3 regions of the Pseudomonas sp. GW821-FHT02B10 genome follow, and region 1 is predicted to be linked to each of the others. Evidence: predicted binding sites of a transcription regulator. Region 1 holds the regulator's gene; each other region holds the start of a gene.

Region 1 (10,334 bases):
GATTCGCCACTGGCCAAGGCCGCCGAGGTCAACCTCAACGTCCAGGTCGAGCAAGAGGCCTGCCCGCTGAACCTGGCTCCGACCTCCTCGACCACCGCCGCCCTGGTCATGGGCGACGCCCTGGCCGTGGCGCTGCTGGAAGCCCGCGGCTTTACCGCCGAAGACTTCGCCTTCTCCCATCCGGGCGGCGCGCTGGGCCGGCGCCTGCTGCTGAAAGTCGAGAACGTCATGCATGCCGGCGAGCAACTGCCGCAGGTCCAGCGTGGCACGTTGCTCAAGGACGCCTTGATGGAAATGACCCGCAAGGGCCTGGGCATGACCGTCATTGTCGAGGCCGACGGGCGTCTGGCGGGGGTCTTCACCGATGGCGACCTGCGCCGCACCCTGGACCGCACCATCGACATCCACCACACCACTATCGATGAAGTCATGACCGTTCACGGCAAGACCGCCCGCGCCGAAATGCTCGCGGCCGAAGCCCTGAAGATCATGGAGGACAATCGAATCAACGCACTGGTCGTGGTGGACAAGGACGATCGCCCGATCGGCGCCTTCAACCTGTCCGACCTGCTGCGCGCGGGAGTCATGTAATGAGCACGGATCTGCTGCAACGCGGCAAGAACATCAAGCTGGCGGTATTCGACGTCGACGGCGTACTGACCGACGGTCGCCTGTACTTCCTCGAAGACGGCAGCGAATTCAAGACCTTCAACACCCTCGACGGCCAGGGCATCAAGATGCTGATGGCCACGGGCGTGCAGACGGCGATCATCAGCGGCCGCAAGACGCCGGTGGTCGAGCGTCGGGCGAAAAACCTGGGGATTCCCCACCTGTTTCAGGGTCGCGAAGACAAACTGGTGGTGCTGGACGGGCTTCTTGCCCAACTGGGCCTAAGCTATGAGCAGGTCGCCTACCTGGGCGACGACTTGCCCGACCTGCCAGTGATCCGCCGGGTCGGCCTGGGCATGGCCGTCGCCAATGCCGCCAGTTTTGTCCGTGAACACGCCCATGGCGTCACCCAGGCCCGTGGCGGCGAAGGCGCCGCCCGCGAGTTCTGCGAGTTGATCCTGCGCGCCCAAGGCAGCCTTGAAGCAGCCCACGCCGCCTACTTATAGAGCCTCCCATGCTGAGCAAAAAGATTCGCAACATACTGATCTTCGGCATCATCACCGTGCTGTTCCTGGCGGTGGGGTACTGGAACATCAGCCCGGAACGCTTCCTCGACAAGCCGGTCGCGCAGGTCGACGAAAGCGCCATCGACTACTACGCCATCAACGCCCGTAGCGTGCAGTACCTGCCCGACGGCAAGCTGCAGTACGAAATGACTTCCGACAAGGTCGAGCACCTCAAGGCCACCGAGGTGACCCTGCTGACCAAGCCGGACCTGCAGATGTATCGCGGTACCACCTTCCCCTGGCATGTCCAGAGCGAGCGTGGCGAAGTCAACCCGGACGGCACCGAGGTCGAGTTGATCGATTCGGTACGGGTTTCGCGCACCGACGAGAAAAATCGCAACCTGCTGATCACCACGACCCGCATGACAGTATTCCCGCAGAAGCAATATGCGCAGACCGATCAAGACGTTAGAATCGACGGCGCCGGCGGCGTGACGACTGGCAAGGGAATGAAAGCGTATTTGAAAGACGGCAGGATGAACCTGCTATCGAACGTAAGAGGACAGTATGAGGCTCGTTAAAACCCTCCCTATTTTGCTCGGTCTGGGCGCAGCACTGGGAAGCGTGAGCGCCTGGGCTCTGCCGAACGATAGCCAGCAACCGATCCGCATCCAGGCCGACGACGCTCAACTGGACGACAAGAATGGCGTAGCCACCTACAGAGGCGACGTGATCATCACCCAGGGCTCGATGAAGGTCACCGGCAATACCGTGACCATCACCCGCACCCAGACCGGTGATATCGACGTGGTGACCTCGGTGGGCAACCTGGCCTACTTCGAGCAGATTCAAACCCAGGGCGACACCAAGCCGGTCCAGGGCTACGGTGTGACCATCCAGTACCACGCCGCGCAGAACCGCGTCGTACTGATCGACCGCGCCAAAGTCGTCGACAAGGACGGCAACATCACCCAGGGCGAGAAAATCGTCTACGACACCAACAAGAAGCTGGCCAGCGCCGGTCGCGCCACCGGCAGCAAGGTCACCGAGTCGCGCCCACGGATCGACATGGTCATCCAGCCGAAAAAGAAAACTGACGAGCAAAAGGCCCAGTAATGGCAACTCTGAAAGCTCAGCACCTGGCCAAGAGCTACAAGAGCCGCCAGGTCGTGCGTGACGTCAGCCTGTCCATCGACAGCGGCCAGATCGTCGGCCTGCTCGGCCCCAACGGCGCCGGCAAGACCACCTGCTTCTACATGATCGTCGGCCTGGTCCAGGCCGATCAGGGTCGCATCCTGATCGACGACCTAGATGTCAGCCACCAGCCAATGCACGGCCGCGCCCGCGCCGGGATCGGCTACTTGCCGCAGGAAGCCTCGATCTTCCGCAAGCTTTCGGTGGCCGACAACATCATGGCCATCCTCGAGACCCGCAAGGAGCTCGACAAGGCCGGCCGTCGCCAGGAGCTGGAAAGCCTGCTGCAGGAGTTCCACATCAACCACATTCGCGACAACCTGGGCATGAGCCTTTCCGGCGGCGAACGTCGCCGCGTGGAAATCGCTCGCGCCCTGGCCACCGCCCCCAAGTTCATCCTGCTCGACGAACCTTTCGCCGGCGTGGACCCGATCTCGGTAGGCGACATCAAGCAGATCATTCATCACCTGAAGGCCAAGGGTATCGGCGTGCTCATCACCGACCACAACGTCCGTGAAACCCTGGATATCTGCGAAACCGCCTACATCGTCAACGACGGTCAACTGATCGCCGAAGGCGACGCCGAAACCATCCTCGCCAACGAGCTGGTCAAGGAAGTTTACCTGGGCCATGAGTTCCGCCTGTAAGCCCTGAGGTGTTTGGCTGGTCGCCAGAGCGCCCGCCCCAATAAAACCCTGCTGTTTTTATTGTTACAGCGCTCTAGGCAAACACTTCAGTTTCAGGCATATAATTTGCTTATGTTTGGCGCTCACGCGCCCTGTAGTGGATGGCGCATGTGCGCCGGCGAATAAGGTGTTAAGCCCCTGCCATGAAACCATCGCTAGTCCTCAGAATGGGCCAGCAGCTGACGATGACACCGCAGCTGCAACAGGCCATCCGCCTGCTCCAATTGTCGACCCTGGACCTGCAACAGGAAATCCAGGAGGCCCTGGAGTCCAACCCGATGCTCGAGCGCCAGGAAGAAGGCGACGACTTCGATAACACCGATCCGCTGGCCGACAACGCCGAGCAGAAACCCAATACCGATATCCAGGAACCCTCCTACCAGGAAACCGCCCCGACGGTGGACAACCTCGAGGACGGCGAATGGAACGAACGCATTCCCAACGACCTGCCGGTCGACACCGCCTGGGAAGACGTCTACCAGACCAGCGCCAGCAGCCTGCCCAGCAACGATGACGACGAGTGGGATTTCACCACCCGCACCTCGGCCGGCGAAAGCCTGCAGAGCCATCTGCTCTGGCAGTTGAACCTGGCGCCCATGTCCGACACCGATCGCCTGATCGCCGTGACCCTGATCGACTGCATCAACAATCAGGGCTATCTGGACGAAACCCTCGAGGAAATCCTCGAAGCCTTCGATCCGGAACTGGACATCGAACTCGACGAAATCGAGGCCGTCCTGCACCGTATCCAGCAATTCGAGCCCGCCGGCATCGGCGCCCGCAACCTGGGCGAATGCCTGCTGCTGCAACTGCGCCAGCTGCCTGCCAAGACCCCTTGGCTGACTGAAGCCAAGCGCCTGGTCAGCGACTTCATCGACCTGCTCGGCAGCCGCGACTACAGCCAGCTGATGCGCCGCATGAAGCTCAAGGAAGACGAACTGCGCCAAGTCATCGAACTGGTACAGAGCCTCAACCCACGGCCGGGCTCGCAAATCGAATCCACCGAAGCCGAATACGTGGTCCCCGACGTCATAGTGCGCAAGGACAACGAACGCTGGCTGGTGGAGTTGAACCAGGAGTCCGTGCCGCGCCTGCGCGTCAACCCACAGTACGCCGGCTTCGTGCGGCGCGCCGACACCAGCGCCGACAACACCTTCATGCGCAACCAGCTGCAGGAAGCCCGCTGGTTCATCAAGAGCCTGCAGAGCCGTAACGAAACCCTGATGAAAGTCGCCACCCAGATCGTCGAGCATCAGCGCGGCTTCCTCGAGTACGGCGATGAGGCGATGAAACCGTTGGTCCTGCATGACATCGCCGAAGCAGTCGGCATGCACGAGTCGACGATTTCACGGGTGACCACGCAAAAATTCATGCATACCCCACGGGGCATTTATGAACTGAAATACTTTTTCTCCAGCCACGTAAGTACCTCCGAAGGCGGTGAATGCTCGTCCACGGCGATCCGCGCGATCATCAAAAAACTGGTCGCCGCGGAAAATCAGAAAAAGCCGTTGAGTGACAGCAAGATCGCTGGTTTACTGGAGGCACAAGGCATTCAGGTAGCCCGTCGTACCGTCGCCAAGTACCGTGAATCCCTGGGGATCGCGCCTTCCAGCGAACGGAAGCGGTTGATGTAGCCGCCGGGCTCGCCACAGCGTTCCAGTGGCAGGTCAATCGACCTGCCGCTTTATGCACTGGCAACGAAGGAGAAGCTGTATGCAAGTCAACATCAGTGGACACCAACTGGAAGTGACCGAACCTCTGCGCGCTTACATCGGCGAAAAACTCGACCGACTTGAGCGGCACTTTGACAAGATTACCAATGTGCAGGTAACGCTGGCCGTCGAAAAACTGAAGCAGAAAATCGAGGCCACGCTGCACATCCATGGTGGGGAAGTCGTCGCCAATGCAGAACATGACGACATGTATGCCGCAATCGACTTGCTCACGGACAAGCTTGACCGCCAACTGAAAAAGCATAAGGAAAAGCAACTCCACCTTCTCCAAGGCACGGGTCGCTAACACTCCCCTCCCATGATCCGACTTGAAAGCATCCTGACCCCCGGCCGTTCCCTGGTGAACGTGCCGGGCGGCAGTAAAAAACGTGCCCTCGAACAAATTGCCAACCTGATCAGCCGCGAAGTGCCTGATCTGGAGATGCAAGATGTCTTCGAAAGCCTGATTGCCCGTGAAAAACTGGGCTCTACCGGTTTTGGCAACGGCATCGCCATTCCACACTGCCGCCTCAAAGGCTGTGAGTCGCCCATCAGTGCCCTGATGCACCTGGACGCTCCCATCGATTTCGACGCCATCGACGGCGCACCGGTCGACCTGCTGTTCGTACTGCTGGTCCCGGAAGCCGCTACCGATGCGCACCTGGAACTGCTCCGGCAGATTGCCAGCATGCTGGACCGCAAAGAGGTGCGCGACAAACTGCGCAGCGCCACCAGCAACGAAGCCTTGTACAAGGTTGTCCTGGACGAACAGAACGGTCAGTAATCATGCGCTTGATCATCGTCAGCGGCCGGTCCGGCTCAGGTAAAAGCACCGCCCTCGATGTACTCGAGGACAATGGCTATTACTGCATCGACAACCTGCCGGCCGGGCTGCTGCCCGAGCTGGCCGAACGGGCGCTGATCCATACCGAACTGACACAGCCACTGGTCGCCGTGTCGATCGACGCCCGCAACCTGCCCAGCCACCTGTCGCGCTTCCCCGAACTGCTCGAGGAAGTCCGCAGCCGGCATATCCAGTGCGATGTGCTGTACCTGGACGCTGACGAAGAAACCCTGCTCAAGCGCTTTTCCGAAACGCGACGCCGCCATCCCTTGAGCAGCAACAATCGCTCGCTGGCCGAGGCGATCCAGGACGAAAGCCATCTGCTGGGACCGATCGCCGACCTGGCCGATCTCAAGATCAACACCACCAACCTGAACCTCTATCAACTGCGCGATACCATCAAGTTGCGCCTGTTGAACCAACCGGAACCGGGCACCGCCTTTTTGGTGGAGTCTTTCGGATTCAAGCGTGGCATGCCGGTCGATGCCGACCTGGTGTTCGATGTGCGCTGCCTGCCCAACCCGTACTGGAAACCCGAGTTGCGTGCCCAGTCCGGGCTCGACCAGCCGGTTGCCGAATACCTGGCCGCCCAGCCGGACGTCGAGGAAATGTTCCAGGACATCTCCAGCTACCTGCTGAAATGGTTGCCCCGTTTCGCCGCCAGCAACCGCGCCTACGTCACTATTGCCATTGGCTGCACGGGCGGCCACCATCGCTCGGTCTACCTGACCGAACGCTTGGGCCAAGTCCTGCAAAAGTCCCTGAAGAACGTCCAGGTTCGCCACCGCGACCTTAGCTGAAAGGATCTACCCCGCGATGCCTGCTCTGGAAATTGAAATCATCAACAAACTGGGCCTGCATGCCCGTGCTTCGGCAAAGTTCGTCGGCGTGGCCGGTCAGTTTCCTTGCCAGATCCGCGCTGGGAGAACGCCGGAGTCGATGGTCGACGGCAAGAGCATCATGGCAATGATGATGCTGGCCGCCGGCAAGGGCACCAGGATTCATCTGAAGACCGAAGGCGAACAGGAGCAGGAGGCGCTGGAAGCGCTGGTGGCACTGATCAACAACTTCTTCGACGAAGGCGAGTAAGGTCGGCAGGGCAAACCTGCCGCAAAGGCACTCAAGCGAGTGCCGTATCCATGACCATCATCAGGCAAAAGCCGACACACAAACCCAGGCTGGCCAGCTTCTCATGACCGTTGCGTCGTGATTCGGGAATCACTTCGTGGGTCACCACCAGCAGCATCGCCCCCGCCGCCAACGCCAGCCCGAGCGGCAACAGCATCTCGGCCAGGCTCACCAGCCACGCACAAAGCAACGCGAACACCGGCTCCACCAAGCCTGAAGCGGCGCCGATCAGGAATGCCTTGACCCTGGACATGCCGGCGCCAGCCAGCACCAAAGCAATCACCAGCCCTTCCGGCACATCCTGCAAGGCGATGCCCATGGCCAGGCTGTCCGCCTCCGGCATGCCACCACCCGCGGAAACACCCACGGCCATTCCTTCGGGAATGTTGTGGGCGATGATGGCAAACACAAACAGCCAGATTCGCGGCGGGATGACCGGGTGCTCAAGGGTACCCACCAGTTTCTCCGGGTTGCCCCCCGAGACTTTGCGGTCCACCAGAAACAACCCCAAGGCACCGAGCATGATGCCGAAGCTGATCAGGCCACTCGATGCCCAGGGCGACAGTCCGAGCTTTTCCGCCGCGGCGATCCCGGGCACGATCAACGAAAAGGCCGTAGCCGCCAGCATCACCCCGGCACCGAATCCCAACAGGGTGTCACTCAGCGCCAGCGGCATCTTGCGAATGACCAACACTGGCACTGCCCCCAGCGCGGTTCCCAGGGCACAGACCGCCCCACCCTGCAACGCACGCAACAAACGCGGCTCCAGGTCCAACCAGGACAAGCCCTGGGCAACCAGCAATGCAGTACCCGCCAACAGCAACAGCGAACCGAATGCGTAACGAAACATACGCCCGCTGCTGATCGTCAGTGTTTCAGTGCCCATAGTCAGCCTTAGGTCTTTTTATAGGAGGGAGCTCAAACCATTGCGACCTGATAGCGCTGGGCTACTTCAGGCCAATTGATCACGTTGTAGAACGCATTGATGTATTCCGGCCGCCGGTTCTGGTAACGCAGGTAATAGGCGTGCTCCCACACGTCCAGACCGAGAATCGGGGTATTGCCGTTCATCAATGGGCTGTCCTGGTTGCCGCTGCTCTCGACGACCAGGGTCTTTTGCGGGGTCACGCTGAGCCAGGCCCAACCGCTGCCGAAACGCGTGAGCGCGGCCTTGGTGAAGGCCTCCTTGAAACTCTCGAAACCGCCCAGCTGCTCGTCGATCGCCTGGCCCAGCGCACCGTTCGGCTTGCCTCCGCCGCTCGGCGCCATCACCGCCCAGAACAACGAATGGTTGGCGTGACCACCGCCCTGGTTGATCACCGCTGCACGCAGCTTCTCCGGCAATTGCTGGACCCCGGCCACCAGCTTTTCCACCGACCAGTCGGCCCATTCGGTGCCTTCCACGGCCGCGTTGAGGTTGTTGATATAGGTCTGGTGATGCTTGGTGTAGTGAATTTCCATGGTCTGCGCATCGATGTGCGGTTCCAGGGCGTCGTAGGCGTAGGGCAATGCAGGCAAGGTAAAGGACATCTCAATGTGCTCCGTAATGAGGGGCATTCGGGGTCGCGGTGCCGGCAGTCGATTGCGCGACATTGCTCTCCAGCAGGCGATGCGTACGGGGGTATTCACCGTGCTCACTGATGAAGTTGAGCAACTCGACATAGGTCTTGCTGCTCTGGCGCAGCGCGGCTTCCCGCAGCGCCGGCGCCAGGCGGCTGTCCTGCATGGTCTGCAACAACCGCTGATGGATGGCGCAGAGGTACTCCGCGCTCTCCTCCGGCTGATTCAGGCGCAGGTGCAGGTCCGCCAGGTTGTGATGGGAGATGACACAAGCCGCCACCGCTTCGTCGGCATCGCTCCAGCGCTCGAACAACACCTGCGCCAGGGCCAGGGCCTGCAAGTAATACTCGCGGGCATCCACCAGGTCGCCCTGCATGAAGAAACGGTTTGCCCTTTCGATCGTGCGTTTCCAGTGCTCCATGGTGAACCTCCAAAGCAATGTCGGGATTTACACGCCGCCCGCGGTGAGTTTTTCCGGGTCGAGCAGGATCTCCAGCTGGCTGCGTGACAGATCAGTGTGTTCAAGGGCGACATCGATCACCGGGCGCCCCTGCTTGTAGGCGGTCTTGGCGATTTCAGCGGCCTTCTGGTAGCCGATGATCGGGTTGAGCGCCGTGACCAGGATCGGGTTGCGCGACAGCGCCTCCTTGAGCTTGGGCTCGTTGACCTTGAAGCTGGCAATCGCCTTGTCCGCCAGCAGGCGGCTGGAATTGGCCAGCAACTCGATGCTGCTCAACAGGTTCTGGGCGATGATCGGCAGCATGACGTTCAGCTCGAAGTTGCCCGACTGCCCCGCCACCGTGATCGTGGTGTCGTTGCCGATCACCTGGGCCGCCACCATCGCCGTAGCCTCCGGAATCACCGGGTTGACCTTGCCGGGCATGATCGAAGACCCCGGTTGCAGCCCTTCCAGCTCGATTTCGCCGAGGCCGGCCAACGGCCCGGAGTTCATCCAGCGCAGGTCGTTGGCGATCTTCATCAAGGTGACCGCGATAGCCTTGAGCTGGCCCGAGACCGCCACCGCGGTGTCCTGGGAGCCGATCAGGGCGAACAGGTTCTTGCCCGGGGTGAACTGCACCTGGGTCAGGCTGCTCAACTGCCGGCTGAAACCCGCGGCGAATTGCGGGTGAGCGTTGATCCCGGTGCCCACGGCCGTGCCACCCTGCGCCAGGGATTGCAGGCTCGGCAGCAGATCCTGCAGGTGACCGATATTGGCCTTGAGCTGCTGCGCCCAGCCTTCCAGCACCTGGCTCATACGCACTGGCATCGCGTCCATCAAGTGAGTGCGGCCGGTCTTGATGAAGGGATGGACCTCGACCGCCTTGCGCTCGATGACTTGCACCAGATGCACCAGCGCCGGCAGCAGTTGTTCGTGCAAGCCCAGCGCGGCGCTGACGTGGATGGTGGTCGGAATGATGTCGTTGCTGCTCTGCCCGCAGTTCACATGGTCGTTGGGGTTGACCGGTTCGCCGAGCAAACGGCTGGCCAGGGTGGCAATGACTTCGTTGGCGTTCATGTTGGAACTGGTGCCGGACCCGGTCTGGAAGATATCCACCGGGAAATGCTGCATGAAGTCGCCTTCCAGCAGGCCCTGGGCAGCATCGACTATGGCCTTGCCCTGGGATTCGCTCAGTTGCTTGAGTTCGACGTTGGCCTTGGCCGCGGCCGCCTTGGCCAGGATCAGCGCACGGATGAACTGCGCCGGCATGCGCTGGTGGCTGATGGGAAAGTTATCCACCGCGCGCTGGGTTTGCGCGCCATACAGCGCCTGCTCCGGAACATGCAGTTCGCCCATGCTGTCGCGTTCGATACGGGTATTACTCATCGGGAAATCCTTGCACCAGTTCGATAAGGGGAATGGATGGCAGCAACGAGCAAGTCGCCAGTTGCCAGGCATGGCTTTGCCAGCGTTTGAGCCGGCATTTGCAGAAAGACAGGCGTTCCAGGTCACGCAACGGGCGCCAGGCCTGGTCCAGGCACTGGCTGCGCCAATGCCAGGGCAGCGCGGTATCGGTGGCGGTGTCGAGCAGCAGGCGGAATGAAGTTTCAGCGATCAGCCAGGGCGAGGTGGCGGTGCAACACGCCAGATAGC
Region 2 (10,334 bases), on a different contig from region 1:
CAGGCCAATGCCCTGGCCGACCAGAGCTTTGAAGTGTTCCTGCATGCGCGGCATCAGCTGGATATCTTTCCCGAGGTGCAGCCGACCCTGGAAGCGCTGGCCAACCACTTCGCGCTGGGCGTGGTCACCAATGGCAACGCCGACGTGCGCCGCCTGGGGCTGGCGGATTACTTCAAGTTCGCCCTGTGCGCCGAAGACATCGGCATCGCCAAACCCGATGCACGGCTGTTTCACGAAGCCCTGCAACGGGGCGAGGCGACACCGGACACCGCCGTGCACATCGGCGACCACCCGGGCGACGACATCGCCGGGGCGCAGCAGGCCGGCTTGCGGGCCATCTGGTTCAACCCGGCCGGCAAGGCCTGGGAGGCGGACCGGTTACCGGATGCGGAAATCCGCAGCCTGACCGAGCTGCCGAAACTGCTGGCGCACTGGCACAACGGCGCCTGATCGGACGCTGTCGCAATCACTGCAACACCGCACTCTCGCCAACAAGCGCCCATGAAAAAGCCCGCAGCGACGGCGGGCTTTTTCAGCAAGCAAGTGGCAGGCGCTCAGATAGGCCGGCTACCGTACTTGTTATCAGGCTTCTTGGGCGGATCGGCAACCACATTGGCCTCGACTTCCTGCACTTTACCGCCACGGGCCAGGAACTCCTCCATGGCGCGCGCCAGTGCATCACGCTCTTTGTTCTTGGCTTCGACACTCGGCAGCTCGTCTACCGAGACGGCAGCCTTGGCCTTGCCTTTGGCGGTCGGGGCAGGAACATCACTGCCATCGTCTTCCGCCACATCGTCGGCGGCCGCTTCAAGACCTTCTTCGGTTTCGTCTTCGTCGCCTACTTCGAGGTCGTCGTTTTCCAGATCATCGTCGCTCATGTTCTACCTCATGACTTGCGAAAAGCAGATTAGTTATAGCCCAGCTGAGCCGACTGTCGAAGGCCGCTGGAAAAAAATCAACATCCACTGATAACCAGCGGCTTATGCCTTATCACCGTGCAAGGTGGCAAGGACTTTGCGGGCACCGCCATGATCGCGATGCTCGCCCAGATAAACGCCTTGCCAGCTGCCTAACGCCAAGCGACCCGCCGAGACCGGCAAGCTCAATTGACAGCCTAGCAAACTGGCCTTGAAGTGCGCCGGCAGATCATCGGGCCCTTCGTCGTCATGTTCATACCCGGCCATGCCTTGAGGCACCAGGGAGTTGAAGAAACGCTCGAAGTCACGACGAACCGCAGGGTCGGCATTCTCGTTGATGGTCAACGAGGCCGAGGTATGCTGCAGCCACAAATGCAACAGACCGACCCGACATGCCTTCAGTTCAGGCAGGCCGGCGAGCAACTCGTCCGTTACCAGATGAAAGCCCCGGGGCCTTGCCCGCAGGGTAATCAGAGTCTGTTGCCACATACAGTTCTCCGCACATTCGGCGCGCATTCTAGCGCGCTCTGGGAAAAAACAAAGTGCCGAATATTCCTCCAATGCTGTAAGTCATTGACCCGAAAAAAAAGCAGTCATCAAACTGGCTGACAAGCTCTGGAAAAAACCTTTCAGCCGTCTCTCAATGACAAAACGCAGACAAAAAAATGCCCGGCAAGCCGGGCATTTTTTCTGGCGAGATTACAGGTTGTAACCGCGCTCGTTGTGTTGCGCCAGGTCGAGGCCGACCGACTCTTCTTCCTCGGTGACACGCAGCCCGATGACCACATCCAGCACCTTGAGGATGATGAAGGTCACGATCGCGGTGTAGATCACCGTGAAGCCCACGCCTTTGCACTGGATCCACACTTGCGCGGCGATGTCGGTCACGGTGCCGAAGCCGCCCAGCGATGGCGCGGCGAACACGCCGGTGAGGATCGCGCCGAGAATACCGCCGATACCGTGCACGCCGAAGGCGTCCAGGGAGTCGTCGTAGCCCAGCTTGCGTTTCAGGGTGGTGGCGCAGAAGAAGCACACCACGCCCGCTGCCAGGCCGATCACCAGGGCGCCCATCGGGCCTACGGTGCCAGCGGCAGGCGTGATCGCCACCAGGCCGGCAACCACACCCGAGGCGATGCCCAGGGCGCTTGGCTTACCGTGGGTCAGCCATTCGGCGAACATCCAGCCCAACGCCGCGGCGGCGGTGGCGATCTGGGTTACCAGCATCGCCATGCCGGCGGTGCCGTTGGCGGCGGCGGCGGAACCGGCGTTGAAGCCGAACCAGCCGATCCACAGCATGGCCGCGCCCATCAGGGTGTAACCCAGGTTGTGCGGCGCCATCGGGGTGGTCGGGAAGCCTTTACGCTTGCCCAGCACCAGGCAGGCCACCAGGCCGGCGATACCGGCGTTGATGTGCACCACGGTGCCGCCGGCGAAGTCCAGCACGCCCCAGTCCCACATCAGGCCGCCGTTGCCGGACCAGACCATGTGCGCGATCGGCGCGTAGACCAGGGTGAACCAGATGGCCATGAAGATCAGCATGGCGGAGAACTTCATCCGCTCGGCGAAGGCACCGACGATCAGCGCCGGGGTGATGATGGCGAAGGTCATCTGGAAGGTGATGAACACCGCCTCGGGGAACAGCGCCGCCGGGCCGGTCAGGCTCGCCGGGGTGACGCCGGCCAGGAAGGCCTTGCCCAGGCCGCCGACGAAGGAGTTGAAGTTGACGACGCCCTGCTCCATGCCGGTGGTGTCGAACGCAATGCTGTAGCCATAAATGACCCACAGGATGCTGATCAGGCCGGTAATGGCGAAGCACTGCATCATCACGGAAAGAATGTTTTTCGAGCGCACCATGCCGCCGTAGAACAGCGCCAGGCCGGGAATGGTCATGAACAGCACCAAGGCCGTCGAGGTCAGCATCCAGGCAGTGTCGCCGGAGTTGAGGACTGGGGCTGCCACTTCGTCCGCCGCCATGGCCAGGCCAGGCATTACGAGGGACAACAGGGCTCCTAGCCCTGCGATTTTACGCAGAGTCATATTGTTTTCTCCTGGGGCGTTGGGTTTGGGGCGGCTTAGATGGCGTCGGTATCGGTTTCGCCGGTACGGATGCGAATAGCCTGTTCCAGATTGACCACGAAGATCTTGCCGTCACCGATCTTGCCGGTGTTGGCGGCCTTGGTTATCGCCTCGATGACCCGATCAAGATCCTTGTCGTCGATGGCGACGTCGATCTTCACCTTGGGCAGGAAGTCGACTACGTACTCCGCGCCGCGATACAGCTCGGTGTGCCCCTTCTGCCGGCCGAAGCCTTTGACCTCAGTAACGGTAATGCCCTGCACGCCGATCTCGGACAGCGACTCGCGCACGTCGTCCAACTTGAACGGCTTGATGATGGCAGTGACTAGCTTCATGAAACTTTCTCCCGAATTGGTGGACTTGCCCCAGGAAAACAAACCCGACTCAAGTCTAAGCGCAGTGCCTGGCTTTGTAACGCATCGTCGGCCTTCCTCGACCAGACCGACGCCAGCTAACCGCTGCTGACGAAACACTTCCCCGCTCCGCCTGCCGCACTGCATTCGTCACAGCGACTGCATCAGTGCATGGGTCATCGGGGACTAAGCAGAAACCTTGCCATCTCGCGAAAACCCACTGATTTCAGTCCCTTGGCCGCCACGACAGAAACCACTTCGCCATCATCGCCACGGATACGCACAACAACAGTGCGCCACTGCCCGGCGCGATGCGCGAAAAGCGTGCATCCCCGCCTGCCAATTGACTATAGACAGTGCGTGATACACTGCCCGCCATTGTTTTCAGGACACTTCCCATGCTCGCGCCCAAAGACCTCCTCGATGCCCTGAGCGGCCATGCCGCCCGCCTGTTCAGCGGCGATACCCCACTGCCCCGCGCCGAAATCGAAAGCCAGTTCAAGGCCCTGCTGCAAAGCGGCTTCAGCAAGCTGGACCTGGTCAGCCGGGAAGAATTCGACAGCCAGATGGTCGTCCTGGCCCGTACCCGGGCCCGCCTGGAAAGCCTGGAGGCGAAGGTCGCCGAGCTGGAAGCCAAGCTCAACCCGAGCGAGCAATAACCACCTCGACCGCGCCCTTGTGCATAGGCTCGACCGTGCAGTGCCTGCCGCCGGTCGAGCCGGCCCCGCCAGTAAAGATTTTCCGCCCTGCCCGTTCATTTCCCGCCTGCTCCGCCGATAACATGTCCAGCGTTTGCGATCCTGGCCACCCTCTGGGCGAGCCATGCCCTACGACACCGCCAAGCAACGCCAACGCTTGCCTCGACTTATTCTTTGTTGTGCACCAGGTAGCCCTATGACCGCGCCAAAACCCTTCAGCCGCTTGGCCTTCTTCGTTCATACCGCCGAGATGCTCAATCACTATCAGGCGGTCTGGAGCCTGTTGGGGGCCGATGCTTTCGATGTGGTCCTGCATGGCACCCATGAAGAGCGCGCGCAAAGCCGCGAACTGATCGGCGGCCTCGGTTACAGCTGTCACGGCAGCCTGGATGTGATCAAGTCCAATCACCGCTATGACGTGGTGGTCTCCAACCACAGCATGTACGACCACGGCTCGCAGCCGATGATCAAGGCGCTGGGCCATCGACAGGTGCGCTTCATGTACGCCCTGGGCAAGTACAAACACAACTTCTCCAGCTGGAACCGGCATTACGACCTGATCCTGTGCTTCGGCCCCTGGCAGGCCGAGCGCCTGCGCGAATGCTGCGATGCCGTGACCTTCCAGATGGGCTACCCGCGCTACGACGCTTATTTCCGCGAAACCTCGCTGCAAGGCCAGCATCCGGCGGACCTGGCCCTGGACCCGACGAAAAAGACCGTGCTGTGGCTGCCGACCTGGCTGGAGCTGTCGTCGATCAGCCGCTTCGCCGACGCCATGGCCGGGTTGTGCGATCGCTACAACGTCATCGTGAAGACCCATCCGCTGTCGGTTGAAACCGATCCCGGGGCGCTGAAACTGCTCGAGCAATACGCGTTCACCGCGGTGATTACCCGCGTCTACGACAACCTCAGCCTGTTCCGTTGCGCCGACTATGTGGTTTCGGACTACGGCGGAACCGCGTTCGGCGCCCTGTACCTGGACAAGAACCTGCTGCTGTTGAACGTACCGGACGCCGAGCAGGACGCGCTGACCGGCGAGGAATCGCCCGATGTACTGCTGCGCAACGACATCGTCAACCTCGACCCCGAGGCGCGCTGGCAACTGGCCGACCTGCTGGGGGACGAGAGCCTCTGGCAACGGCAGGCCGCGGTCCGTCAGCGCCTGCGTCGCCATTACTTCGCCCCCAGCTATGGTTTCTCGGCGGAGCTGGCGGTACTGGCGCTGCGCAACATCGAAAACATACTCAAGCAGGGGTGAAAGCATGGTGATCTGGCTGGTCGGCATGTCGGGCGCGGGCAAAACCACGATTGGCCGGGCCCTGTATGCCAGCCTGAAAGCGCAACGGCCGCAGACCGTGTTCGTCGACGGCGACGAGATTCGCGCGCTGTTCCGCCATGACCAGCAGGCGGACGCCTACAGCGTCGCCGGACGCCGGGTCAACGCCGAGCGGATCCAGGCCCTGTGCGGCTGGCTCGATAGCCAGGGCATCGATGTGGTCTGCTGCATCCTGTCGATGTTCCAGGACATCAGCGACGACAACCGCCAGCGTTTCTCCAGCTACCGTGAAGTGTTCGTCGATGTGCCGCTGAGCACCCTGATCAGCCGTGACAACAAGGGGCTTTACCAGTCCGCCCTGCGAGGCGAACAGAGCAACGTGGTGGGCGTGGACATCGAGTACCCGCCGCCGCAACGCCCGGACCTGGTGCTGCATAACCGTCACGAACCCGACGACATCCCGGGCTATGTGGAACGCATTCGCCAGCTCTGTGGGTATCCACCATCATGCTGAACTACGCCTACAGCGACGGGGACCTGCTGGAAACCCCGCAGACCTATCGCTACAGCAGTTTCCAGGGTGAAGCTTTCGTCGACGCCTGGCGCGCCTCGCGCCTGGCTGCATGCGCCCACCTGCCGGCGCCAGCCTTGCCTGCGCTGTATCCGCAAGGCCCGGCGCACGCCGGGGACAGCACGGCGCTGCTGGGCCACCTGTGCCTGGAAATGCGCGCGGGCGCGGGCGTCTCCGGCCCGCTGGCGACCTACTGGCTGCCGCGCCTGCTGAAGAAATTCGAAGTGAGCAAACGCCTGTATACCGGCTATGAAGCCGCGGCTCCGCACCGTCCGCTGCCCCATGGCAGCTATGGGTCCGTACAGCCTTACCTGCTGCTGGCCGAGTGCATGCTGCACGGCTGGCAGGCGAGCGGCGCGGCCTACTACCTCAGCGGCCTGCTCAAGCTGACGGATACCCTGGTGTCGCAGCAGGGCCGCCTCGCCCCGGACCAGGGCGCCTACCTGGCCTGGCTGCTGACCCAGGAACAACAGGTGCTGGCCACAGTCGCCCGGGAGGCCGGCCTATGAGCCGCGCTCGCCTGCTGATCCTCTGCGCCCGCACCGCACGCTCGGTCGCCTACCTGCAAGGCTTGGCGGCAGCCGGTATCGAACCTGAAGCGGTGATTGTCTACGGCCAGGGCGGCGGCTCGTTACAGACCACCCGCGAGCTGCAGGTACAGCCTCTCGCAGAGCTGTTCTGCCCGGACCTGAGCCAGGACCTCGACACCTGCCTGGCGGCCCTGGACTGGCCCCACGAGGTGTGCCCGGCCCAGGCCCTCGACGATCCACAACTGCTCGCGCTGATCGACCGCCAGGCGCCGGACCTGGTCGTCTACTCCGGCTACGGCGGGCAACTGGTGCCGGCGGCCCTGCTGAGTCGCTACCCGGTGCTGCATATCCACTCCGGCTGGCTGCCGGACTATCGTGGCAGCACCACCCTGTACTACCAGATCATCGAGCAGCGTGAATGCGCCGCCAGCGCCCTGCTGCTCGACGAGCAGATCGACACCGGCCCGGTGCTGGCGCGCAAGACCTATCCCCTGCCCCCACCGGGCATGGATGTCGACTACCTGTATGACAATGCGATCCGCGCCGACCTGCTGGTGGAAGTCCTCGGCCACTGGCGGCGCGAAGGCGCCCGAGCCCTGTGGCCCCTGCCGGCCGAAGCCGAAAAGCCGCCTTACTTCATCATTCACCCGTTGCTCAAACACCTGGCCCTGCTGGCGGTGGACAAACACAAGGACGCGCCATGAACCCGGTCGCCGAAAACATCGTTCGTTTCGGGACCAAGTCCGAAACCCTGGAGCGCCTGCAGCCGCGGGTCACCCGTTCGCAGATCCTGCCGCTGTACTTTTTCACCGCCCGGCAGTGGCGGGACGATCCCGCTGACGTGCTGCAGAACATTGCCCGGCTGGAGCCTGACGGCTTTTTCGTGATCGTGCGCAGCAGCGCGCAGAACGAAGACAGCGTCAACAGTTCCATGGCCGGCCTGTTTACCAGTTGCCTGAATGTCAGTATCACCAACCCTCGGGCCTTGAGCGTCGCCATCGAACAGGTGATCGCGTCTTTTGCCGAGCACCGCTGCGAGGACAACCAGATCCTGATCCAGCCGATGCTGACCTCGATCCAGATGAGCGGCGTGGTGATGACCCACGACCTGGAGCATGGCGCCCCTTATTACGTGGTGAACTACGACGACGAGAGCGGCCTGACCGATACCATTACCGGCGGCCAGGGCATCCAGAAAACCGTGCTGGTGTACCGCGACACCGAGAGCGCCCAGCTGCGTTCCCCGCGCTTGCAGGCAGTGATCGATGCCTGCCGGGAGCTGGAAACGCTCTGCGGTAACGTGCCGCTGGACATCGAGTTCGCCGTCGACCACCACCAGCAGGTCTATGTCCTGCAGGTGCGGCGCATCACCCTGTGCAACACCTGGCACCCGGTCACCGAACGGCGGGTGGCGCGCCAGTTGGAGCACATCCAGCGCTTCCTGGCCAAACGCCTGGCGCCCCAGGCCGGCCTGTATGGCGATAGCACCCTGCTGGGGGTGATGCCTGACTGGAATCCGGCGGAAATCATCGGCACCACCCCGCGCCCGCTGGCGGCCTCGTTGTATCGGCGCCTGGTGACGGATTCGACCTGGCGCGAAGCCCGCGCCCTGATGGGTTACCACCACCCGCGACACCAGGCCCTGATGGTGATGCTCGGCCATCACCCGTATATCGACGTGCGCTGCAGCTTCAACTCATTCCTGCCCGCGGGCCTGGAACCGGGGTTGTGCACTCGCCTGGTCAATGCCTGGCTGCAGCGCCTGCAGGCCCATCCGCAATGGCACGACAAGGTCGAGTTCGAAATCGTCCAGACCTGCCTGGACTTCACCTTCGATGCCGACTTCGCCGAGCGTTATGGCGACAGCCTCAGCGCCGTCGAACAACGGGCCTATCGCACGGCCCTCGACCAACTGACGCTGCGGGCGCTGAGCGGTGAGGGAACCGGCGCGCTGCCGCCCTTGCTCGATCGGGTGCGCACCCATGAGCGCCGGCAGCAAAGCCGGCGCCTCGACGCCCTGCCGGCCGACCTCGACAGCATCCACCGCCTGCTGCTGGACTGTCGCGAGCAAGGCACGCTGCCGTTCGCCATGCTCGCCCGGCATGCGTTCATCGCCGAGGCTCTGCTGCGCTCGGCCTGCCGCCGAGGCGCCCTGAGCAACGAGCGCCTGCTGGCCTGGAAGCAGTCGATCCACACCGTCACCACCGAATTGACGCGCGAATACGCCCAGGTCTGCGCCGATGCCCGTACCCTGCCGGCGTTCGTCGCCAAGTTCGGTCATCTGCGCCCCGGCACCTACGACATCACCTCACTGCGCTACGACGAGCGCCACGACCTGTTCGCTGCCGCGACCGTCGAGCTGGGTCACGGCGAGAGCCCGCAGACGGCATTCCAACTGCAACCCGAAGAACGCCAGGCCCTGCAACGGCTGATCGACGAGCAGGGCTGGCCGCTGTCGACCGAACACCTGCTGGACTATGCCAGCCAGGCCATCCAGGCCCGGGAATACGCCAAGCTGGTGTTCACCCGGGACCTGTCCGATGCCCTGCAATTGCTGGTGAGCTGGGGCGCCGACGTCGGCCTGGCCAGAGAAGACTTGTCCTTTCTCGATATCCACCCGCTGCTCGACAGCCTCACCGCGCCACTGATGGATGACACCGACCGGGTTCTGCTGGAGTCGGCCAGCCAGGCGCGGCGCAGTTATGAACAGGGCATCTCGCTGAAGCTCGGGCACCTGATCAGCGCGGTCGACGATGTGTTCGTCGCGCCGCTGCATCGCAGCCTGCCCAACTTCATCACCCGGCAGAACGTCGAAGCCATCGGCATGGAACTGCGCCAGGACACCCCGGCCTCGGCGCCGCTCAAGGGCAAGATCGTCTGCATCGAGAATGCCGACCCCGGCTACGACTGGGTCTTCACCCGCGGCATCGCCGGGCTGGTCACCCAGTACGGCGGGGCCAACTCGCACATGGCCATCCGCTGCGCCGAGTTCGGTATTCCGGCGGCCATCGGCTGCGGCGAACAGCTGTTCAACCGGATCCTGCGCAGCCCGCGCATCGCCCTCAATTGTCGCGACAAGACCCTGAGCCCGGTGCAACCATGAAACGTCTCGGCATCACCCTGAGAACCTGCAACCCGCAGGCCTACGACGAACCGCGCGATGGCCTGGCCAGGGACTGGTACCGCTTTTTCGCCGAGCTCGGCTGCGGCCACCAATGGCTGCTGCTGCCCAACCTGGGCGAAGACACCGTGGCCTATGCCCGGGCCCAGGGCGTGCAAGGCGTGATCTTCAGCGGCGGCGATGATCTCGGCAGCGACCCGTTGCGCGATCAGAGCGAGCAGGCGCTGCTGGCCCACTGCGTGGCCGAGCGGCTGCCGGTGCTGGGGGTCTGCCGCGGGTTGCAACTGATCCACAGCTTTTTCGGCGGCCGGCTGGCCGATGCCGATCGCGACGTGCACGTCGCGCAACGCCACCTCATCACCTTGCTGGCCGCCGACGAGCTGCCCTGGCTACAAGGCCAGGCCGCTTCGCGCTCGGTCAATTCCTTCCACGGTAAACAGTTGCTCGACCCGTTGCCCGCCGCCCTGCGCCCCTGGGCCCTGGACGCTTCCGGAACCTGCGAGGCCCTGGTGCATACCCACCTCAAGGTGGCCGGCATCATGTGGCATCCCGAGCGCGAAGCAGCGCTGGACGAAGCCGATCGACAACTGTGCCAATGGCTCTTTGAGTGACCTGACATGAAAGCCGTAATTCTCGCCGCCGGCCGCGGCTCCCGCCTGAAACACCTGACCGCCGCGCAACCCAAGCCCCTGGCCCGCCTGGCTGGCAAGCCGCTGCTCGAATGGCAGCTGCAAGCCCTGGAAAACGCCGGGGTCGACGAGGTGCATCTGGTCAGCGGTTATTGCAGCGAAG
Region 3 (10,334 bases), on a different contig from region 1:
CTTCCAGGACGCGCGGCCCAGCGAGCCCATCGATTTCCTCTACGACAAACTCGATCTCGAGCTGAAGAACCTCAGCACCCTGCCCGATGACAGTGCCGACATGACCCTGGTCGCCGCGGGCCCCGCGGGCGGTCAGATCGATTGGAGCGGCAATTTCAGCCTGACTCCGATCGCCTCCGAAGGCACCCTGAAAATCACCGACGGCAAGATGAAAGCCTGGTGGCCCTATGTCCGCGATGCCTTGCCCCTGGTCCTCGAAGACGGCGTGCTGAACCTCAACACCCACTACAAGCTGAACCTGTCCAAGGAAACCGAACTGCTGCTCAGCGATGCCTCGGTCAGCGTCGCGCCCTTCGCCATCAAGGCTCCGGACGGTCGGCCGCTGGCCCGCCTGGAGCGCCTGGACGTCAGTGAAACCACGGTCGACCTGGCCAAGCAGCAAGTGGTGGTCGGCAAGATCCGCAGCCAGAAACTGGAAACCTGGGCCGCCCTGGAGGCCGATGGCCAACTGGACTGGCAGAAACTGTTCGCCAGCCAGCCGGCCAAACCGGCTGCCAAGCCCGCTCCGGCCGCCGCCGATACTCCGCCGGCTCCCGCTCCGGCGCCGAGCAAACCCTGGCAGGTGCTGCTCAAGGACGTGCAACTGCGCAATTACCAGGTGCACCTGGCGGACCGTCAGGCCAAGCCGGCCGTAGCTTTGGAGGTCGGCCCGCTGAACGTCGACGTGCAGAACTTCGACAGCCTCAACCAGTCGCCTTTCAACCTCAAGCTCGACACCGGAGTGGGCAAACAGGGCAAGATCCTCGCCAACGGCGTGGTCAACCTGCAACCGGTGACCGCCAAGCTGGCGGTGCAGACCAAGGACATCGACCTGCGGGTCGCCCAGTCCTACATCAGCCCGTTCATTCGCCTGGAGCTGCGCAGCGGCATGCTCGGCAGCGACCTGGCGGTGGACCTGAAAAACATCGATCCCCTGATATTCAGCGTGACTGGCCGCGCCCAGGTCGACCAGTTGCACACCCTGGACACCCTGAAAACCCGCGATTTCGTGAAATGGCAGCAACTGGTGCTCGAAGGCCTGAACTATCAGCACGGCGACAGCCTGACGATCAACAAGGTCAACCTGATGCAGCCCTATGCGCGCTTCATGATCAACGATGACCGCACCACCAACATCGATGACCTGCTGATCCCGCAACCGGCCGACAGCGCGCCGAAAGGCGCAGCCAAGCCGGCCGCCAAGGAAAAACCCCTCGGCATCCATATCGGCCAGATCGCCATCAACGACGGTTCGGCCAACTTCGCCGACTTCAGCCTGACCCCCAACTTCGCCACGGCCGTCCAGCAACTCAATGGCCAGATCGGCACCATCGACAGCCGCCAGGCAAAACCGGCCAGCGTCGATATCAAGGGCAAGGTCGATCGTTATGCGCCGGTCACCATCAAGGGCAGCGTGAACCCCTTCGACCCAATGGCCGCACTGGACATCGCCACCAGCTTCAAACGTGTCGAACTGACCAACCTGACCCCCTACTCCGGCAAGTTCGCCGGCTACCGCATCCGCAAGGGCCGGCTCAACCTCGACCTGCACTACGTCATCACCAACGGCCAGCTCAAGGCCGAAAACAAAGTGGTGGTCGAACAACTGGAGCTGGGGGAAAAAGTCGACAGCCCGGATGCCGTGAGCCTGCCACTGAAACTGGCGGTCGCCTTGCTCAAGGATGTCGACGGCAAGATCTCCATCGAACTGCCGGTGACCGGCGATCTGAACAATCCGCAGTTCAGCGTCATGCCGATTGTCTGGCAGACCCTACGCAACCTGATCGTCAAGGCTGCCGCGGCACCGTTCAAACTGATTGGCGGGCTGGTCGCGGGTGGCGGTTCGGAAGACTTGGGCAGTGTCTCGTTCGCCCCGGGCTCGAGTGACTTGAGCCCGGAATCGGAAGCAACGCTGGTCAAGCTGTCCAATGCGCTCAAGGAACGTCCGGCCCTGCGCCTGGAGATCGAAGGCACCGCCGCGCAGAGCAGCGATGGCCCGCTGATCGCCGAGCAACGCCTGGAGCGGGAATACCAGTACAACTACTACAAGATGCTCCAGCGTCGCGGCGACAAGGTGCCGGCCCAGGCGTCGCTGCTGGAAGTACCGGAGAAAGAGAAAGCCCCGCTGCTGGAGGGCATCTATCGCACACGCCTCAAGACCCAGCCACCGGCCGAATGGAAGGACCTGGGCAAGGAAGAGCGCACCGCGAAAATGCGTGAAGGCGTGATCAAGTTCTGGAGTGGCAGCGATGTGCTGTTGCGCCAGTTGGGCCAGGAACGGGCCAGCAGCATCAAGGACTTCCTGGTGGACAAGGGCCAACTGGCGGACGACCGGGTCTACTTTATCGATGCCAACCTTGGCCAGGCCGAAAGCGATGGTCGGGTCATTACCCCCATGCACCTGGACGCCGAATAACCACCCTCCCCGCCGCCCCGGAAACGGGTCGGCCCGGCGGTTTCCCCCCGCCATAAACAGAACAGGCCCCGACACACTGTGCCGGGGCCTGTCCTGTTTACAAAAGGAGCCACTTCCCTGTGGCCATTCGCATGAACCTTCAAGGAAGCGGTAGATGAATCCTCTACCGCATCTTCTCCCTGTCCAGGAAAGAAGCTTGAGGCTTAGTCGGTTTTCAAACCGTCAGCCGATACTGCCTTCACGCCTTTGATGTTCTTGGCGATGTTGACTGCGGTTTCTTTCTGCGCCGCGGTCAGAGCAGTGGTGGAGGACAGGGAAACCACACCCTTGTTGGTTTCGACCTTGATGTCGGTACCAGGAATGCCTTTTTCAGTTACGAGATCCGCTTTGACTTTGGTGGTGATCCAGGTGTCGGAAGTGGCTTCCTTGGCCTTGGTCACTTCACCCGCCGCGAGCACCATTGGCGCCTGAGTAGCTTGAGTGGTCTGGGCAAATGCGACGTTAGCCATGGTCAGGGTCAGAGCGGTAGCAGTTGCAGCAGCGATAGCGAACTTCTTCATACGAGTAACTCCTGTTCTTCTGGAAAACCTGCTCCAAGTCCTGGCAGCAGGGTTACTTAAGTAGATTGCAGGCGTTATGCCAAGTTCAGAAAAACAATAAAACCCTTAAATATCAATGAATTACAAAGTCACCCAAGCACTCGCGGTCATGCAAAATGCATGACCGGCGAATAATCTGCATGCAAGTTGCACTTCCCAGGCGAGCTAACTTCCTGAATTCTCGATACTTTCCCCAAGGGCGCGCTGGCGCGTGGCGTTTCACGCGCCGAGCAAGCGAGAACCGGGCTCAGCTGCCGCTGGCGGTGCAGCCTTTGGGGGAGTAGTCCGCGGGGACAGTGGTGGTGCAGACCCAGCCATCGGCCGTAGTGCGGGTCAGGGTGACGGTCTTGTTCAGCACCGGTGCCGGTGCATTGAGGATGGTGCAGCCGATTGTTCCCGCTCCGGTCGAGGCAGAACCCGCAGCGGTCATGGTGCAGTTCGACGTCGCCGCCTTGCCCCCCACCAGCTCCAGGGTCGGATCGCTGCCCTGGTTCAGCACGTCCTCGAAGTTGACCTTCAGCGCCGAGGCTTCGGCCAACGCCGCGGTGACCTTGGCCCGCGCCTGGTATTTGGAATACAGCGGCATGGCAAAGGTGGCCAGGATGCCGATAATCGCCACGACGACCAACAGCTCGATCAAGGTAAAACCTTTCTGATACTTCATCTATCTGCTCCAAGCAGGGGATATCCAGGGGTCTGGGCATTCACCACACAGCCATAGCACAGCCTGTGCCAGCGCCTGCGCCCCGGCTGAACGGGGCTTTAGCGGCGCGGAGCTGCGGCAGTGAGCGCCAGAAGTCGCACTATCTGACACTTTTTGTCAGCCAAGTGCCCTGGGCCGGTCGTCGTGACGGGCTACGCTGTCATTCGATCATCGATTGCATTCACTGTCCGCCCCATCCAAGGAACGTATCGGGCCATTCAAACTCTATGAGCCGGACGCCGCGCCCCGCGCAGCGGTCCACTCGCTAACGCACAGGGCATTGCCGGCCCTGAGGACATCCATCACAACCCGGGACTCGACACCATGGCGGTCAAAGCAGCAAAAGTCAGTGTTTACCTGTGGGAAGGCACCGACAGGCAAGGCAGCAAACTGCGCGGCGAATTGAGCGGCCATACCCCCTCGCTGATCAGGGCCCAGTTGCGCAAGCAAGGCATCAACCCGGCCAGGGTCAGGAAGAAACCCAGCTCGCTGTTGCAGCGCACGCCCCCGATCAAGGCCCGCGACATCAGCCTGTTCACCCGGCAACTGGCGACCCTGATCAAGGCCGGCGTGCCACTGCTGCAATCGTTCGACATCATTGCCGAGGGCTTCGACAACCCGAACATGCGCAAACTGATGGGCGAGCTGAAACAGGACATCGCCGCCGGCAGCAGCTTCACCACCGCGCTGCGCAAGAGGCCGCGGTACTTCGACGAGCTGTACTGCAGCCTGGTGGATGCCGGCGAACAGGCCGGGGCCCTGGAAACCCTGCTGGAGCGGGTGGCGACCTACAAGGAAAAAAGCGAAAACCTCAAGACGCGGATCCGCAAGGCCATGACTTATCCCCTGGCGGTGATCTGCGTGGCGCTGGTGGTCACAGGGATCCTGCTGGTCAAGGTGGTGCCGCAATTCCAGTCGATGTTCCAGGGCTTCGGCGCGCAATTGCCGGTGTTCACGCAACTGGTCATCGCCCTCTCGGAATTCGTGCAGCACTGGTGGTGGCTGCTGGCGGGCGCACTGTTGCTCAGTGTGTTCGGCCTGCGCCATGCCCGCCGGCGCTCACCACGCTTTCGCCACTGGCTGGACGTGGGCCTGCTGAAACTGCCGTTGGTAGCGCCACTGATGTACAAGTCCGCGGTGGCCCGCTACGCCCGCACCTTGTCCACCACTTTCGCCGCCGGAGTGCCGCTGGTGGAGGCCCTGGGCTCGGTGGCCGGGGCCACCGGCAACCAGGTGTTCAAGCAAGCAGTGAACCGCATCAGGCAGGACGTGGCGACCGGCATGCAGTTGCATTTTTCCATGCGCGCCTCCGGCATCTTTCCCGGCATGGCCATCCAGATGACCGCCATCGGTGAAGAGTCCGGGGCCCTGGACGGCATGCTGGAAAAGGTCGCGATCCATTATGAGGAAGAGGTCGATACCCTGGTCGACACCCTGAGCAGTCTCATGGAACCCGTGATCATGGTAGTTTTGGGCACCCTCGTCGGCGGCCTGGTGGTCGCCATGTACTTACCCATCTTCCAACTCGGCACAGCGATCTGAACATGTCATTGACTGAGGTCCTGGCCAGCTACCCGCTGGTCTTCGTAGCATCGGTGCTGGTCCTGGGCCTGATTGTCGGCAGCTTTCTCAATGTGCTGATCTGGCGGCTGCCAAAGATGCTCGAGCGCGACTGGCACGCCCAGGCCCGTGACATCCTCGGGCTGCCCGACGAGCCTGCCGGGCCGACCTACAACCTGTTGCTCCCGCACTCCCAGTGCCCGCACTGCGCGCACCCGATCCGCCCCTGGGAAAACATCCCGCTGCTCAGCTACCTGCTGCTGCGTGGACGCTGCTCCGCGTGCCAGGCCCCGATCGGCCGGCGCTACCCGCTGGTGGAGCTGACCTGCGGCCTGGCCTCGGCGTTCGTGGCCTGGCATTTCGGCTTTGGCTGGCAGGCCGGCTTGATGCTGCTCCTGAGCTGGGGCCTGTTGGCGATGAGCCTGATCGATGCCGATCACCAACTGTTGCCCGACGTGCTGGTGCTGCCCCTGTTGTGGCTGGGCCTGATCGTCAATGGCTTCGACCTGTTCGTCAGCCTCCACGATGCGCTGTGGGGCGCCGTGGCCGGCTACCTGTGCCTGTGGTCGGTGTACTGGTTGTTCAAGCTGCTGACCGGCAAGGAAGGCATGGGGCACGGCGATTTCAAGCTGTTGGCCATGTTCGGCGCCTGGGGCGGCTGGCAGATTCTGCCGATGACCCTGCTGCTGGCCTCACTGACCGGAGCCCTGGCCGGGATCGCCATGCTGCGCCGCAACCGCGCGCAAATGTCCACGCCTATCCCTTTCGGTCCCTTTCTGGCCATTGCCGGCTGGATTGCCTTGCTCTGGGGTGGTCAAATAACCGACTCCTATTTGCAGTTTGTCGGTTTCAGATGACCAAGCCTGTTTTCAAACCCTGGATCCTCGGCCTTACCGGCGGTATCGGCAGTGGCAAAAGTGCCGCGGCCCAGCACTTCATCGACCTGGGCATCCATGTGGTGGATGCCGACCACGCCGCCCGCTGGGTGGTGGAACCCGGCCGCCCGGCCCTGGCCCGCATTGCCGAACATTTCGGCGACAGCGTGCTGCAGGCCGATGGCCAGCTGGACCGCGCCGCGCTGCGCAAGCTGATCTTCGAGGTGCCGCAACAACGTCTCTGGCTGGAAGCCTTGCTGCATCCATTGATTGCCAATGAAATCGCCGCCCACCTGGCCCGTGCCGAGTCGCCCTACGCGATTCTGGTGTCACCGCTGTTGATCGAGTCCGGGCAGTACGCGATGACCCAGCGGATCCTGGTGATCGATGTGCCGCAACAGCTGCAGATCGAGCGGACCCTGCAACGCGACCGGATCAGCGAACAGCAGATCCAGGCGATTCTCAAGGCCCAGGCGACCCGCGAAGATCGCCTGAGCCATGCCGACGATGTGCTGGTCAACGACCGCGACCTCGCCTGGCTGCACAGCGAGGTCGAACGCCTGCATCACTTTTACCTTACCTTGCGTGGAGGCCAGTCATGAGCCAACCCCTGACCGTGGAATGTCCAACCTGCGGTGCGCCCGTGGAATGGACCGCGAGCAACGTCAACCGTCCGTTCTGCTCGGACCGCTGCAAACTGATCGACCTCGGCGCCTGGGCAGCCGAAGAACACAAGATTCCGGTCAGCCCGGATGCCGAGGACGATCTGTTTTCCGACGATCTGCCGCCTCGCGCCCACTGAAGCCTCAAGGCCGCATGAAAGCGTAATCCTGCGTATCGTCGAGGTTCTCCGCGAGAAACTGCAACTCGTCGGCCAGATCCTCGGCGCTGCGTACCCGCCGACTCTCCTGCACCACCGCGCTGAGCAGGGCGCGCAGGCTCAAGCCCGGTTCGAAACCCTCTTGCTGCGCAGTATCCAGACTCTTGCGTACTTCCTGCCGCGCCCATTCATACACACTCATGACCCTGCTCCCGAACGGTTTTTGCCGAGCATGGGACCGCGCCGGCCGAACGTGTTTGATATGGATCAAGAACGCGGATCGTCATCCTTCCACGGTGCCGACAGGTAACGGGTGCGGTTGAAGGTTTCCAGCCATTCGGGGCAGAACACCACCAGGGCGCTGACCACCATGCCGTTGATGAAGGCCTCGGGAAAGATGATCAGCCACAGGTAGCCGACGAAGTCCTCCAGCCATTCCGGCATGGCAAAACGCCCGTCGAACCACAACAGCCCCAGGCCCACCAGCAGGCACAACAAGGCCGACAGGGCGGCGGCAAAAAAACCGGAACAGAAGATATACACAAAGGGATTACGCGGCTGCGCGCGCTCCACCAGGATCGCGCAGCATTCGGTGACCAGCACCGGCAGCAGGATCAGCAAGGCACCGTTGATGCCGACCGCTGCCAGGTCCTGGCGGCCCAGTGCGACCAGGCCCACCTGGGCAATCAGGCCGCCGACGATCGCCAGCGGCCAGTCCAGCAACAGGGTTACCGCCGTCATGCCGATGAAGTGATAGGACACCCCGGTATCGAAATCCCGGCGCACCAGCCACAACATGAACAACGCGAACACCGTACCGAACAGCAGATGCTGACGCCGGCTGTCGCTGAACAGCTCGACCCAGGGCGCGCGCCAGGCGGCCCAGACCAGCACCGGCACATAGATCAGCCAGCCGGCGCCGAGAGTGAGCGGCGACAGCAGCGCGGCACTGATCATGGTTGCGCCTGCTCCAGCGCTGCGCGCAGTTCGGCGGCCGTGCCGTACTCCCGTTGAGCCACCAGCCGGCCATCGTCGAGCTGCAACCACAGGACTTTATCCACAGCCCCGGCGTAGCGCGGCGCCACCCGCCCGTCACGGTCGAGCATGACCCGGTAGCCATAATCACGCATCGCCGGAACCGCGAACATCTTGGCGATCACCGCCGGCATGCGCTGGATGTCCGCGACGAATACCGTGTGCCGGGTCTCCAGATAACCCGCGGGACGATCCTGCAAGGCGGCGTTTACCAGCTTGGCGCCATCCATGCTGCGCGCCACCAGCAGGGTCCGGGTCTGCCCGTCGAGGCTGTAGGCCCGGTCGAATTGATCGAGCAAGGTCCAGGGCGCCAGACGCTCGCCGACCTCCACCGCGTGCGCCAGCAATGGCATCAAACCCAGCAACAGCAATGACCAATACTTCACAGCTTCTTCCCCTTCCTTCGGTTAGTTCGCAGCGTCCAGTCTACACCGCCAGAGCGCCCCGCCCGAGGGCCGCATCAGCCATCAAGAACCCCGTAATCACGGGTGAAAGGGAATAAACCGCCACCGGTTGGACAAGAGTCGCCCCCTGAACAACACTCCATTTATCCGTCACGCCCTCGCTCACGAATGAGCCAACTTCGTGACACTCGCCCAGGCTTCCGTTCGTCCTGGATGCGCCAAACCGTCAAAAAACCGATGCATAATGCAAAAAAAAGGTTAACCTGCCAGAATTAGTCAATTAGTTGACCATCAAAGCAGAACAATAGTATTGTTTGGCCATCATGGGCCGCCAAAAAACAGACTTTTTTTGCAGTAAGCCTTAGTTTTTTCAGCCTGCCTCTGTAGTGGCTTTACCCTTAACAGAGCTGGGTTCTTACCTGGCAACGACGGGATTCGATGCTTACGAAATCGATTGATAGCAGGTTCCTGACCCGAACCGGATTCATGGAACTCTTCATTTCGGGGGTAAAACTGACGCACGCCCTGTCCGCCGCCCTGCCTGGAATCCTGCTGCTCCTGAGTCTTGAATCCGCCAGTGCGGATATCTGGCCAACCGTACTTGGCCTGCTGCTGTTCTTTGCCGTCATCACCGTCATCCTGTTCCAGGCCCAGGGGGTCTACTCCGAAGAGTTCTTCAGCAATCGCCTGCGTCTGCGCACGATGCTGGTGGCCTGGACCTCCGCCTTCTGCATCCTGCTGGTCATGTACCTGGGGCTGCACCTGCTGCCGGTCTTCAGTCTGCGGGACCTGGCTGTCTGGTTCATCGCCAGCCTCGTGCTGTTTGGCATCGAGCGTCTGTTTCTGCTGCGCCTGTTCCATTCGTGGATGGCCAGGGGCAAATACCTGCAACGCACGGTGATCCTCGGCTTCAGCGAGAGCGCACTGTTCCTTGCCGAACACATGCAGCGCCACGGCGATATCCGCTCCGGCCTGATCGGTTTCATCGACGATCGCAGCGACCGCGTGCCCAAGGCCTTCTGCGACCTGCCCTTTCTGGGCAACACCCAGAACCTGGAAGAGCTGATCCGTTCCGAGCAGGTCAATCAGGTCCTGATCGCCCTGCCCTGGGCCGCGCACGCGCGCATCGGCGAACTGGTGCAACGGCTGCGGCAGTTATCGGTGAATGTCGCCCTGGTGCCCGACATCACCACCCTGCGCTTTGGCCACAACCGCATGACCGATGTCGGCGGCATCCTGATGTTCAACACTTCCGAGCTGCCATTGCGCGGCTGGGCGCCGCTGATCAAACGCTGCGAGGACATCCTGCTCGCCCTGCTGGGCCTGGTCCTGTTGTCCCCAGTGCTGCTGGCCACTGCCGTGGCGGTGAAACTCGATTCCAAGGGCCCCGTGCTGTTCCGGCAAAAACGCTACGGCTACAACGACCGGCTGATCCGCGTGTTCAAGTTCCGCTCGATGTATGTCGAGCAGGCGGACCTCAATGCCGAACGGCAGACCACCCGGGAAGACCCGCGGATCACCCGGGTCGGACGCTTCATTCGCAAGACCAGCATCGATGAGCTGCCCCAGCTGTTCAACGTGCTGATGGGCAACATGTCGATTGTCGGGCCTCGCCCACACGCCACCGCCACCAAGGCGGCGGGAGTGCCGTTCGAACAGGCGGTGCGCGAATACAGCTCGCGCCATCGGGTCAAGCCCGGGATCACCGGCTGGGCGCAGATCAATGGCTACCGGGGAGAAACCGACACCCTGCAGAAAATCCAGAAACGAGTGGAGTACGACCTCGATTACATCTCCAAGTGGTCGGTCTGGCTGGATCTGTACATCGTTTTCATGACGGTTCCGGCCGTCCTCTCGACGAAGGAAGTCTACTGATGAGCGCA

What was found. The regulator sigma-54, encoded in region 1, starts transcription at its own class of promoters, with help from an activator protein. The targets are predictions, from matches to a motif close to ANTGGCATNNANNTTGCTNT.
Region 2: glnK (P-II family nitrogen regulator) is a predicted target of sigma-54. The motif match lies at 3,534-3,553, and genes of this name have one in related genera.
Region 3: AC07VU_RS30510 (pilin) is a predicted target of sigma-54. The motif match lies at 3,772-3,791, and genes of this name have one in related genera.

The regions. Positions count from the first base shown of each region.
Region 1 covers NZ_JBWKVU010000001.1:197,012-207,345, reverse strand. The annotation lists gene AC07VU_RS00905 (KpsF/GutQ family sugar-phosphate isomerase) at 1-591, shown strand, start outside; gene AC07VU_RS00900 (KdsC family phosphatase) at 591-1,115, shown strand; gene lptC (LPS export ABC transporter periplasmic protein LptC) at 1,124-1,696, shown strand; gene lptA (lipopolysaccharide transport periplasmic protein LptA) at 1,683-2,231, shown strand; gene lptB (LPS export ABC transporter ATP-binding protein) at 2,231-2,956, shown strand; gene AC07VU_RS00880 (RNA polymerase factor sigma-54) at 3,139-4,632, shown strand; gene hpf (ribosome hibernation-promoting factor, HPF/YfiA family) at 4,712-5,017, shown strand; gene ptsN (PTS IIA-like nitrogen regulatory protein PtsN) at 5,030-5,494, shown strand; gene rapZ (RNase adapter RapZ) at 5,497-6,354, shown strand; gene AC07VU_RS00860 (HPr family phosphocarrier protein) at 6,371-6,643, shown strand; gene AC07VU_RS00855 (ZIP family metal transporter) at 6,675-7,568, opposite strand; gene AC07VU_RS00850 (superoxide dismutase) at 7,601-8,212, opposite strand; gene AC07VU_RS00845 (DUF2753 family protein) at 8,214-8,663, opposite strand; gene AC07VU_RS00840 (class II fumarate hydratase) at 8,691-10,067, opposite strand; gene AC07VU_RS00835 (hypothetical protein) at 10,060-10,334, opposite strand, start outside.
Region 2 covers NZ_JBWKVU010000002.1:358,403-368,736, reverse strand. The annotation lists gene AC07VU_RS05530 (HAD family hydrolase) at 1-450, shown strand, start outside; gene sutA (dormancy-specific transcriptional regulator SutA) at 555-878, opposite strand; gene AC07VU_RS05520 (secondary thiamine-phosphate synthase enzyme YjbQ) at 981-1,406, opposite strand; gene AC07VU_RS05515 (ammonium transporter) at 1,617-2,954, opposite strand; gene glnK (P-II family nitrogen regulator) at 2,990-3,328, opposite strand; gene AC07VU_RS05505 (accessory factor UbiK family protein) at 3,745-4,005, shown strand; gene AC07VU_RS05500 (CDP-glycerol glycerophosphotransferase family protein) at 4,241-5,302, shown strand; gene AC07VU_RS05495 (adenylyl-sulfate kinase) at 5,307-5,834, shown strand; gene AC07VU_RS05490 (hypothetical protein) at 5,828-6,400, shown strand; gene AC07VU_RS05485 (formyltransferase family protein) at 6,397-7,125, shown strand; gene AC07VU_RS05480 (PEP/pyruvate-binding domain-containing protein) at 7,122-9,524, shown strand; gene AC07VU_RS05475 (gamma-glutamyl-gamma-aminobutyrate hydrolase family protein) at 9,521-10,153, shown strand; gene AC07VU_RS05470 (phosphocholine cytidylyltransferase family protein) at 10,160-10,334, shown strand, end outside.
Region 3 covers NZ_JBWKVU010000024.1:21,517-31,850, reverse strand. The annotation lists gene AC07VU_RS30520 (DUF748 domain-containing protein) at 1-2,455, shown strand, start outside; gene AC07VU_RS30515 (BON domain-containing protein) at 2,659-3,015, opposite strand; gene AC07VU_RS30510 (pilin) at 3,302-3,718, opposite strand; gene AC07VU_RS30505 (type II secretion system F family protein) at 4,082-5,299, shown strand; gene AC07VU_RS30500 (prepilin peptidase) at 5,302-6,174, shown strand; gene coaE (dephospho-CoA kinase) at 6,171-6,794, shown strand; gene yacG (DNA gyrase inhibitor YacG) at 6,791-6,994, shown strand; gene AC07VU_RS30485 (hypothetical protein) at 6,999-7,214, opposite strand; gene AC07VU_RS30480 (energy-coupling factor ABC transporter permease) at 7,280-7,969, opposite strand; gene AC07VU_RS30475 (FAD/FMN-containing dehydrogenase) at 7,966-8,433, opposite strand; gene AC07VU_RS30470 (undecaprenyl-phosphate glucose phosphotransferase) at 8,890-10,326, shown strand; gene AC07VU_RS30465 (mannose-1-phosphate guanylyltransferase/mannose-6-phosphate isomerase) at 10,326-10,334, shown strand, end outside.